Regions from separate parts of the Bacillus kalamii genome, predicted to be linked through region 2. Evidence: predicted binding sites of a transcription regulator. Region 2 holds the regulator's gene; the other holds the start of a gene.
The links. Region 2 encodes LexA, which represses DNA repair genes until DNA is damaged. Its sites were predicted from a motif close to CGAACATATGTTCG; they were not measured.
Positions count from the first base shown of each region.

Region 1: uvrB (excinuclease ABC subunit UvrB) is a predicted target of LexA. The motif match lies at 4,972-4,985, and genes of this name have one in related genera.

Region 1 is NZ_JBDFMI010000006.1:46,892-53,289, forward strand. Features, by position in the region: gene uvrA (excinuclease ABC subunit UvrA) at 14-2,881, opposite strand; gene uvrB (excinuclease ABC subunit UvrB) at 2,889-4,865, opposite strand; gene ABC357_RS18110 (CsbA family protein) at 5,039-5,272, opposite strand; gene ABC357_RS18115 (sensor histidine kinase) at 5,374-6,398, opposite strand, start outside.
Region 2 is NZ_JBDFMI010000001.1:2,123,014-2,129,411, reverse strand. Features, by position in the region: gene ABC357_RS10605 (dihydrofolate reductase) at 1-498, shown strand, start outside; gene ABC357_RS10600 (CotD family spore coat protein) at 769-1,212, opposite strand; gene ABC357_RS10595 (hypothetical protein) at 1,441-2,106, opposite strand; gene ABC357_RS10590 (cyclic-phosphate processing receiver domain-containing protein) at 2,418-2,744, opposite strand; gene lexA (transcriptional repressor LexA) at 2,875-3,498, opposite strand; gene yneA (cell division suppressor protein YneA) at 3,659-3,973, shown strand; gene ABC357_RS10575 (YneB family resolvase-like protein) at 4,008-4,658, shown strand; gene ABC357_RS10570 (DUF896 domain-containing protein) at 4,739-4,975, shown strand; gene tkt (transketolase) at 5,157-6,398, shown strand, end outside.

The DNA of each region.
Region 1 (6,398 bases), on a different contig from region 2:
TTGCTTGCCTATATCAAACTTGCGCTTTTTCAAGCACAGCTTCTTTCATTCGCTTACGGTCTCTTTCCAATACAGGCTGCAAGTACTTGCCGGTATATGATTCTTCGACCTGAATAATCTCTTCAGGCGTACCTGTGGCTATGATTGTACCACCCTTGTCTCCGCCTTCCGGCCCAAGGTCAACAATATAGTCTGCAGCTTTAATGACATCAAGGTTATGCTCAATGACCAATACTGTATCTCCATTTTCTACTAGCCGCTGCAATACAACCAGCAAGCGTGAAATATCATCTACATGCAGACCTGTCGTCGGCTCGTCCAAAATATAAAATGAACGCCCTGTTGAGCGGCGGTGCAGTTCAGCCGCAAGCTTGACCCGTTGCGCTTCCCCGCCGGACAAGGTTGTAGCCGGCTGGCCAAGCTTTATATAACCAAGGCCGACATCTTGGATTGTTTGAAGCTTACGGCTGATTTTAGGGATATTTTCAAAAAATACAACTGCATCTTCAACGGTCATATCGAGGATATCCGCTATGCTCTTGCCTTTATATTTGACTTCAAGCGTTTCCCTGTTATACCGTTTGCCATGGCATACTTCACACGGAACATAGACATCCGGCAAGAAGTGCATCTCTATCTTGATAATACCGTCCCCACGGCATGCTTCACAGCGGCCGCCTTTCACGTTAAATGAGAACCGTCCCTTTTTATAGCCGCGGACCTTTGCCTCATTCGTTGAGGCGAATACATCACGAATATCATCAAACACACTGGTGTATGTGGCCGGATTTGACCGAGGTGTTCTGCCAATCGGCGATTGGTCAATATCAATGACCTTATCCAAATGTTCAATCCCTTTTATTTCTTTATGTTCACCCGGTTTGGTTTTCGCTCGGTTCAGCTTTTGCGCAAGGGATTTATGGAGGATTTCATTCACAAGCGTACTTTTCCCTGATCCGGATACTCCAGTAACAGCCGTAAAAGTTCCCAACGGAAATTTGACATTGACGTTTTTAAGATTATTTTCCTTCGCACCCTTAACTTCAATATACCGTCCATCAGGCTTTCTTCTTTCATCAGGAAGCGGGATGAACTTTTTACCGGACAAATATTGGCCCGTTAAAGAATTTGGATCCTTCATGACCTCTTCCGGTGTACCTTCAGAAATGATTTTGCCGCCATGGACACCCGCACCTGGACCGACATCAATCAGATGGTCTGCCGCAAGCATCGTATCTTCATCATGCTCGACAACAATCAACGTGTTGCCGATATCCCGCATATTTTGCAGGGTCTCAATCAAGCGGTCATTATCACGTTGATGCAAGCCGATGGAAGGTTCATCCAAGATATACAGGACGCCTGTCAATCGGGATCCTATTTGGGTGGCGAGACGGATCCGCTGTGCTTCCCCGCCGGACAGCGTGCCGGCTGCACGGTGAAGGGTCAGGTATTCCAGCCCTACATTCGCCAAGAAACCTAATCGTTCCTGGATTTCACGAAGGATCAGCTTTGCGATTTTTTGTTCTTTTTCGGTCAGCTCAAGGTGGCTGAACCATTGATAGGAATCCTCAATGCTTAATGCCGTTACTTTCCCGATGTGCTGTCCGTTAATCAAGACAGCTAGCGCTTCTTTTTTCAGTCGGTATCCCTTACATGTCGGACAAGCATGCTCAGCCATATACTTTTCCATTTGCTCACGGACATAATCAGAAGATGTTTCTTTGAACCGTCGTTCCACATTGTGGATGACGCCTTCGAATTGGATATAATTTTCCCGTACTTGCCCAAAATCATTTTCATAGCGGAAATAGATTTTATCCTTGCCTGACCCATACAGAATCTTATCCAGGTCGTTCTTCGGTAAATCCTTCACTGGTATATCCATATCAATGCCGTAGTGATTCGCCACTGTCTCCAGCAGCGTAGGATAATACTGCGAACTTGTTGGCACCCAAGGAGCTATAGCACCGTCTCTCAAGCTGACATTTTTATCGGGAATGACAAGGTCTACATCCACTTCCATTTTCGAGCCCAAACCATCACAGCTGGGGCAAGCGCCGAATGGGCTATTGAAAGAGAAAAGTCTCGGTTCAAGTTCGTCTATCGAGAAACCGCAGATAGGACAAGCATGATGCTCGCTGAATAAAAGTTCCTCCTGGCCGATTACATCGATAATGACTTTTCCGCCACCAAGCTTCAATGCGCTTTCCAGTGAATCGGACAGACGGGCTTCAATGCCTTCTTTCAATACAATCCGATCGATGATGACTTCAATATCATGTTTTTTATTCTTTTCCAGTTCAAATTCATCGGAGACATCATACATATCTCCGTCCACCCTCACTCGGACATAGCCTTGTTTCTTAATATCCTCGAAGATTTTTGCATGTGTTCCTTTCCGTCCAGATACAACGGGCGCCAATACTTGCATTTTCGTTTTCTCCGGATATTCCATAATCCGGTCCACCATTTGTTCAATGGTTTGCGATGAGATTTCAATGCCGTGCGTCGGGCAGGTTGGACGGCCCACGCGGGCATATAATAAGCGCAGATAATCATAAATCTCCGTTACTGTCCCAACTGTCGAGCGAGGATTCCGGCTCGTTGTCTTCTGATCAATGGAGATTGCCGGTGATAATCCTTCTATCGTATCTACATCAGGCTTATCCATTTGCCCAAGGAATTGTCTTGCATAAGCAGAAAGTGATTCGACATAACGCCGTTGCCCTTCTGCATAAATGGTATCAAACGCCAGGGAGGATTTACCCGATCCGGATAAACCGGTTAAGACAACCAGTTTATCTCTCGGGATAGTGACATCTATATTTTGAAGATTATTGACCCTAGCTCCTTTGATTTCTATACGTTCCATCGCCATTCGTTCGTCACCCTTCCAATTTCAACTCTAGTATGAGATCGCGCAATTCAGCAGCACGCTCGAAGTTCAGCGCCTTGGCAGCTTCCTTCATTTCCAGCTCCATGTCTGCAATTACCTTTTCCCTTTGTTTCTTATCCAGCTTATCCAGCTTCAGATCTACATTGTAGCCTTCCTGCTCCTCTGCAGCATGGGTAGCGCGTATAGTATCCCTGATTTCCTTCTGGATCGTAGTCGGTGTAATATGGTGTTTTTCATTATATTCTTCCTGGATGGCTCGGCGTCTTTTCGTTTCTGTAATAGCCAATTCCATCGAATTTGTTATTTTATCGGCATACATGATGACCCGTCCGTTTGCATTACGGGCCGCGCGTCCAATTGTTTGGATGAGCGACCGCTCTGACCGCAGGAAGCCTTCCTTATCGGCATCCAGTATAGCAATCAATGAAACTTCCGGGATATCCAATCCCTCCCGGAGAAGGTTAATCCCCACAAGGACATCATATTTGCCCATCCGCAGCTCTCTGATAATCTCTATCCGTTCCAGAGTCTTCACCTCGGAATGCAGGTACTGTACCTTAATGCCGATTTCCTTCAGATAATCAGTCAAATCTTCGGACATCTTTTTCGTTAATGTGGTAATCAGTACCCTCTCGTTGCGTTTGACCTGATCCTGTATTTCTCCAATCAAATCATCAATTTGCCCTTTAATCGGACGGACTTCAATTGTAGGGTCCAACAATCCGGTCGGACGGATAATCTGCTCGACCATCTGCGGTGTATGCTCAAGCTCATAAGGGCCCGGTGTCGCCGATACAAAGATGGATTGCCCGACCTTCGCTTTGAACTCTTCAAAGCGAAGTGGACGGTTATCCATTGCGGACGGCAATCGGAAACCATGATCGACCAGCACCTGTTTTCTTGCCTGGTCACCATTGTACATGCCGCGTATTTGCGGCAAAGTAACATGCGATTCATCCACTACCAGAAGAAAATCTTCCGGAAAGTAATCGAGCAATGTATACGGTGTGGAACCAGCCGGACGAAGCGTCAAATGGCGGGAGTAGTTTTCAATTCCTGAACAGAACCCCATCTCTCTCATCATTTCCAAATCGTAGCGGGTTCTTTGCTCCAAGCGCTGCGCTTCAAGCAATTTGCCATTCTCACGGAAGACAGCCAACTGTTCTTCCAATTCCTTTTCAATATTTTCGATGGCTTTCTTCATTTTTTCTTCGCGGGTTACGAAGTGGGATGCCGGAAAAATGGCGATATGGTCACGTTCACCAATGATTTCGCCGGTCAGCGCATCCACTTCTCGAATCCGGTCAATTTCGTCGCCGAAAAATTCAACCCGGATACAATGCTCATCGCGTGAAGCAGGAAAAATCTCCACTACATCTCCGCGTACCCTGAATGTCCCGCGTTTGAAATCTATGTCATTCCGCTCATATTGGATGTCCACAAGCTTGCGGAGCAAAGCGTTGCGCTCTATCTCCATGCCTGTACGGAGCGATAAGACCATTTCCTTGTATTCTTCCGGGGAACCTAAACCGTAAATACAAGAAACACTGGCAATAATAATAACATCGTTTCTTTCAAAAAGAGACGATGTGGCAGAGTGGCGTAATTTATCTATTTCATCATTGATGCTGGCATCCTTCTCAATGAAAGTGTCTGTTTGCGGAACATAGGCTTCCGGTTGGTAATAATCATAATAACTGACGAAATATTCGACAGCATTATTAGGGAAAAATTCCTTGAACTCACTATAAAGCTGGCCTGCCAACGTTTTATTGTGGGCAATCACCAAAGTAGGCTTATTGATTTCCTTAATGACATTGGACACAGTGAACGTTTTCCCTGTTCCTGTCGCCCCAAGCAACGTCTGGTGCTTTTTGCCGTTCTGAATGCCTTCAACTAACGTTTTAATGGCTTGAGGTTGATCTCCCTGAGGGGAATACTTCGATACTAATTCAAATTCTTTCATATTGGATTCCGGCCTCCTACTGTAACAATCTCTTCATCTATTGTGCACGAACTGTGTATTATATAGACATTCTACCACAAACACACAGAATATAACCATCAATAAACGAACGTTCATTCGCATTTGTACAGCCGGCTTTATTGACACGAAACAAAAAGAAGAGAAGCACCCCTTCAGGTGCTTCTGCGTTTCGGTTGTTTCATATATCTTTTAGACAGCCATAACCCAAATGTTATGGAGCAGGCATCTATTATGATAATGGGCCATGTATGCGTATAGCCCGCGTAAGCGGATGCTGAAATTAAGGCAACAGTCAGTGCCAAGCCAACATAAGGATTATATGTGACTTTGGAAAGAATGTAGACTAATAGCGCCGGCAATAGCAAAGCTGAAAAATACCAGCCCATTTCCTCATCTCCTTGCTCATCCCATTAGTAATAATGATCAAGCTACCTCGATTATAACATAAAAAGGGAATTTTTAGCTTCTATTCTCACTCGATTATCCATCATTTAGGGAAAGACACTTTAAAAATAGTCCCTTTTCCTTCTTCACTGTTCACTTTGATTTTTCCGTTATGCTGGTCGACAATCCATTTGCCGATTGACAGGCCTAATCCGGTACCTTCATTCATTGTACGGCTTTTTTCTCCCTGGTAGAACCGGTCAAAAATATATGGAATATCCTCTTTGGCAATGCCGCTTCCATTATCCGCTACTGAGAGATCGATGCTGTTATTTGATTTCTTGCAGAGAACGGTAATCTCTCCGCCTTCATCCGTGAATTTCAAAGCATTATCCAGCAGAATAACAATCAGCTGATGGATTCTTTCTTCATCGCCCTTCATCATAAGTGATTGCTCTCTTGTATTCAACTTTACCGTTTTACCTTGCATTTCAGCCAGCTCGCTGTAATTTTCCAGCACTTCGTTCAAAAGATGAATCGTATCAAATTCTGCCTTATTTATATTCACCCGCTCGGTATCGGCCCTTGCCAGCAGTAGCAAATGGTTCACCAATTTCGTAAGCCGTCTGATTTCTTTTGAAATAATCGATATCTCAAGCGCTTTATCCTCCACAGTGGCGGCTGGTGTACGCAGGAGTAAATCGGCCCTGGACTGGATCACGGCTAAAGGCGTCCGCAATTCATGGGATGCATCCGAAACAAATTGCTGCTGCTTATTCCACGCTTCCTTGATCGGAACAAGAGCCACCCCCGCCAAATAAAATCCCGCCACGATTGCCATGATTCCTCCAATCAATGTCCCAACCGTCAGGACAAGACCTACACGCTGGATCATTTCCTGTTCAGAATTGACGTTGCGCACAAGCTGGACCGTAAAGTCGCCGTATTTAGTCGAAAAGTTCGAAGAAATAGTTCTGAAATAATAACCTTTCGCCGTTTTTTCCTCAATTTTATGCTGCTTGTCCGGTTTGAATTCTTTTTGGTTTTTCGTGAATAATGTATTCTCATCATCAATTTTGATCATTTTGCCGTCTTTATCCCATAGCAGGACAGATACACGCGGATCTT
Region 2 (6,398 bases):
ATTAATATGATTGCCTGTGTAGGCTTAAACCTAGAATTCAGTATTCACGATCAGATGCCATGGAGATTGAAAAAAGATTTACTCTTGTTCAAGGAATTGACGGAGGGCAATTCTGTGGTAATGAGCAGGAAGATTTATGAAATGATAGGCCGGCCGTTACATAATCGGAGAAATATAGTGCTGACTCGCAGGAAAGACTATGTTTTTCCTGATGAAGTAGAAGTGAAACACTCTATTGAGGATATCTTAGCTGAGCAAGCCGACAATGATTTATATATAATTGGAGGTTCAACTGTATTTAAACAATTCTTTTCTTATACTGACCGGATCTATTTAACGATTGTTGATATTACGTTGCCTTATGTTGATACGTTTTTCCCGTTATTATCTAGCGAATGGGTGTGTACTGAATGTGTAAAGCAAGAAAAAGATGCAGAAAATCAATATGACCACTGGTTTTGTATTTATGAAAAGAAAAAGTCTCCATCACTTTCTTAGTTAGGGGCAGTCCTAGATCCTTCCTAAGAAAATGGATTAAACAAACAGAGAGTTTGCTAGTTGCATAAGAACACATAAGCTAATCACTTCCCTCATTTCTAAAAATGCTAGGTAGTTGCCTGTATTAATAGTTAAATGGATGTGATTGCTGTTTTGTTTCCATAAAAGATCTTCGTTTTCCATTGCCCTTCTATAATTAAGGAGAGAATAAAAAATGGAGTTGTTTGGCGAAGTCATCTTCACAATAAAAAAGCCCATAAAGGGCTTTTTTTAATAAGGTCTTGGGTAGCAGCAAGGATTTGGTGGCGGTTGGCAAATCACGTTTTCTACACAGCATTCGTTTACACAAGATTCTGTATGGGGGAAATAATGCTGATGCTGAATGATATGCTTATTTACCGTAGTGGTATGCGAAGGGTGGATGTTAGGAACAACAGTTTTAAAGACATTTTTGTTCATCGAATGTTGTGTTGGCGACACTTGAGAAGGCGCTGTTTGGGTAGGATACATTTGCGTGTTGCCTGGAGAGACCTGTGATCCCCACGGACCAGTGCCTGGCCCCATTTGTGAAGGCCCCATTTGTGAAGGTCCTACATTGGAAGGCCCCATATTGGAAGGTCCAATGTTGGAAGGTCCCATATTGGATCCGCAACCGCAATCATTCATATTTCCCCAGTTTCCCCAGCCGCCTGAATTCCGTTTGTTTAGAAACATAAGAAATCCTCCATTCATTAATGTTTTGATTCACTAGTATGGTATGAAAAAACAAATCAACTGGTACTAGTTGTCTACCTATTTTTGGGTTTATTTACTAAAAATATTTAAACGGGAACGGTATTAAATAAGGATTCATCCTAAAAAGCAGTTGGAAAAATGGGCAAAAAAGTTGACGTTTAAGTGATTGATAAATGAAATTTACGTGTAAGTATAAAAAACTCTCCATCATAATGAGGAGAGCAGGCACTGCTGTTTATTTATTCTTATTTCATTTAATGCCTCTTCTATTTCCCGATGAAAAGGGACTTGATGATCTACTTTAATAACGGCTTTCTCAGCAACACTTTGTTTATGTTGTGCTTGGGTATCCATTAATGTATTGATAAACATCGGCAATTGCTCGATATTGCCTAAACTGATCTGTTCAGCCTCTTTAAATACGGTTGTATAATTAGCGTGCTGTTTTATCTTTAAATCGCGTAAATGCAACTGATAGATGTCTTTTTTACATTTATTCACTTGTAAGAAGTGCTGAATTAATGCCGTGCGTTCCTGTTCATCCAAGAAACCGAGTGATGTTTCGTAATCCTGAAGGCAAAAACAAGAGTAACATAAAGGTTTAATGGACTTAATGGAGACTGTTTGATTTGTATAATCAAAATCCCAATCTGTAAATAAGTATGACTTGCCCTTAGAAGATGAGCAAATATGACAACAGATTTGGTCTTCTAGAATCGCCTGTCTGATTTTGTCCCATAGTACTTGTGGCAAGTTATCGGCGAGATAAGCCGATTGTAAGAATGGTGTTGTTTTTAACTGGATGTTCAAGCGTAACTGATCTAATTGCTCTCTTTTTTCAGCAGTCATGATTACTTTTTTCTTCTTGTTCATTAATGGTTTTCCCCCTTTCTATTTATTATTCTAATATATAAATGTGTAGAAAGATGAATAATAGTTTGAAAAGTAAGTAAAAAGAGAAGGGGAAAAGGGGAGGATAGAAAAAGAACAAGGCAACTATAATAGGGCGTTGTATATCAGTGTTGCCGACCCTTCAAGCAGAACCACGCTATATGAAGAAATTCAAAAAGTAAAAAAAAACCGAACCAATGTGAAATTCTTCAAAGAATATCACATGGCAGTCCGGTTTTTTCTTACGGAGAAATACGGTTTCTCCAAGCCTCTTTATCTTATTTCTGTGATGGCTAATAAAGCGGCATCGGTTTTAAGGAAATGCCTATTTTTAGCGGCATTTTCAGGTTTTTTTGTGCATCCTTAAAACAGTTATACATCGTTTTCCCACCAACCGAATTGGCGGAGTGTATAGTAATATGCTTAGCGAATAATTGTAAATCCACCATTTTTTTAGCCAACATCGAGCCGTTCCTTTTTTTATTCACGAGATCATGGTCGAGAGAAAGATAGTCTATATGATAATTTTTCAGTATGTGTAGGCATTCATCAATATTGGTACATAGAACATAATTATTGGGGCACGTACGGAAATCATCAAGGAAAACGTTTATTCCCATTATATCATTCCTAAAGTTTGACATAGCTTCATTATAGCATTCTATTTGAATATTTAATATGAAAGAAGGCAGCGATAATACAGAAAAAGCGTTCCTTCATGATATAAATCACTTGAAAGAACGCTTGCAGTCAGTTGATTTCCCGGTACAATCCTATCACTTTTCCTAAAATAGACACTTTATCAAGAATGATAGGGGCTAGTGATGAGTTTTCCGGTTGAAGGCGGAAATAATTGTTTTCTTTAAAGAAACGTTTGACTGTTGCCTCATCATCCTCAGTCATTGCGACAACTATATCCCCATTTAAGGCGGTGGATTGCTGGCGCACAATGACATAATCTCCATTATGTATGCCAGCTTCAATCATGCTGTCGCCCGATATTTCAAGCATGAAGACATTCTGCTCGTATCCTGCAAGATGTTCGGGCAAAGGAAAATATTCTTCAATATTTTCGATCGCTGTAATAGGCTGGCCGGCAGTTACTTTACCCACCAAGGGCACATTGACAGGCTTCCGTTTTGGGATGAAAGATTCTTCCTCTAAATCTAGTATTTCAATCGCGCGCGGTTTGGTAGGGTCACGGCGAATCAATCCTTTACTTTCCAACCGGGCCAGGTGACCATGTACTGTCGAACTGGAAGCCAAACCTACAGCTTCTCCAATTTCTCTGACAGAAGGCGGATATCCTTTTGTTTGCACTTCTAACTTGATAAAGTCAAGTATGTCCTGCTGGCGCTTTGATAATTTATTCATTGATACACCTCACCTCAATACTGTTTGTGTCCATTATAGCATGGTATATTTAAGGATACAAACATATGTTTGAATTTTATTGACAGAAAACAAGTGTTCGTATTATAATCCATTGTGAAGAGCGAACAAATATTCGCATACTTTTCAGGAGGAGATTATAATGAATTATTTTATTCGTAAGCATTCTTTTTCCCTATTATTTTTTGTTGTAATATTATTATTTTCAGTCGTCTATTTTGTTATGTTAAATGTAAAAGGAAATCAATCCTATATTGAAATAGAAGTAAGCAGCGGCGATACCTTATGGGGAATTGCTGAAAGATACAATGATCAACAAATGGAAATACCTGATTTTATTGCATATATAGAACAAACCAATAAAATGAATGGTGAAGTCCTGAAAGCGGGCGATGTAATTAAAGTACCCGTGATGAAGAAACAAAAAGAAAATTTGACTCAATTAACAATGGAATGAGAACTATAAATAGATGGAAAGAAAGGATTTGGAAATGAAAAAAGCAATCATTTACTGCCGGGTCAGTACAGACAAAGAAACGCAGTCAAGCTCTTTACAACGGCAGGAAAACGAACTTGTTTCTTTAGCCAAGGAAATGGGTTATGGAATTATGGGGATCGTGAAAGAAAAAGCGAGCGGTTACCAATTGGATCGTGATGGTGTGTTCACTTTATTGGATGCTATTAAAGAGGAAAAGGCAGATGCTGTTTTTGTACAGGATGAAACCAGGCTCGGAAGGGGCAATGCTAAAATCGCGCTTCTCCACTGCATCATCAAGGAAGGAGTAAAGATCATAGCCTACTCACAAAAAGGTGAACTGGAATTATCGGAAGGAGATTCAATGGTTTTACAAATTGTTGGTATTGTAGAGGAATACCAGCGCAAACTACATAACATAAAAATAAGCCGCGGGATGAAAAAAGCAGTAGCGGAAGGATACAGACCCCAAAGGAATATCAAATCCAATAACCAGTCTACAGGACCTGAAAAAAAGGATGTTCCTGTTGGGGAAATTGTTCGCCTCAGAGAAAGCGGCCTGACTTTTGCTGATATAGCTGCGACATTAAGGGGATTCGGTTATCCGGTTTCTAAGGCAACAGTTAACAGAAGATATTTAGAATACATAGATAGCCAAAAAGAATAGAAGCAGTTTCACTTGCGACTTTTATTTTTTTCTTATAACATGGCAATGATAAGGAAAACCTTAAATGAAGGAGCGTCACTATGCTATCTAAAGAAAAAATCGCAAGAATTAATGAACTCTCAAAAAAATCAAAAAATGAAGGCTTAACGCCAGATGAAGCTAAAGAACAAACTAAGCTTCGAAGCGAATATCTGCAATCATTCAGATCTTCCATGGCAAACACGATCGAAAACCTGACTGTCTTGGATCCCGAGGGAAATGATGTAACACCTGAGAAGGTCAAACGCATTAAGGAACAGAAAAATAGATTGCATTAAGCCCTTTACATCCTTTTCCAAAGGGCTTCTGTATATTCTGCATATGATTTTCCCCGCTTTTTCTCGCGCATACAAGAATTGTTTCTCTATTTGTAATTATCTCACTATTAATGTTGTATAACCGGCTTAACAACTATATTATAGAAGTGACTAAATTCAACCTGGAAGGGAAGAACATTTCATGAAAAAAATCGAAGAGCTATCTATTAATAGTATTCGGACTCTTTCAATTGATGCGATTGAAAAAGCGAATTCCGGACATCCTGGTATGCCTATGGGCGCTGCCCCTATGGCATACACTTTGTGGACAAAGTATATGAACCATAACCCTAATAATCCGAACTGGTTCAATAGAGACCGCTTTGTCCTCTCAGCTGGACACGGTTCTATGCTTTTATATAGTTTATTGCATTTATCACATTATGGTGTGAGCATGGAAGATTTGAAGCAATTCCGCCAATGGGGGAGTAAAACGCCCGGGCACCCTGAATACGGCCATACAGTAGGTGTGGAAGCTACAACTGGTCCATTAGGTCAAGGAATTGCAATGGCAGTCGGTATGGCAATGGCTGAAAGACATTTGGCTGAAACATATAATAAAGATGGTTACCCTGTAGTTGACCATTATACATACAGCATATGCGGGGATGGGGACTTGATGGAAGGCGTTTCCGCTGAAGCATCCTCGTTGGCAGCCCACTTACAATTGGGCAGATTGATTGTTCTCTATGATTCCAATGATATTTCATTGGACGGCGAATTAAACCAGGCATTCAGTGAGAGTGTAGAAGGCCGCTATAAGGCGTATGGCTGGGAATATATAAAAGTGAATGATGGAAATGATATCGAAGAATTATCCAAGGCGATTGAGCAAGCCAGGAAAGATGTGACAAGGCCTACTCTCATAGAAGTAAAGACAGTGATCGGATACGGATCCCCAAATCGGGCTGGGAAATCTGATGCCCATGGAATGCCTTTGGGAGCTGATGAATTAAAGCTTACTAAAGAAGCATATAAATGGACTTTTGAAGAAGATTTTTATGTCCCTGAAGAGGTGTATGCGCATTTCGAAAAAGAATGTGTTCAAGCAGGGGAAACGAAAGAAAGTCAATGGAATTCTATTTTTGACTCTTATAAGCAGGAATATCCTGATCTGGCCGCTCAATTGCAGCTTGCCATTACGAATGAACTTCCTTCCGGCTGGGACGCAGATATACCCCAGTATAAAGAAGGAAGTAGCTTGGCATCCCGTGCGTCCAGTGGTGAGGTATTAAATGCTATAGCTAAAAATCTTCCGTCATTCTTTGGGGGATCCGCTGATTTGGCAGGGTCCAATAAAACAATGATAAAGGGAGCAGCGGATTTCTTGCCTGGACACTATTCAGGCCGAAATATTTGGTTCGGAGTACGCGAATTCGCAATG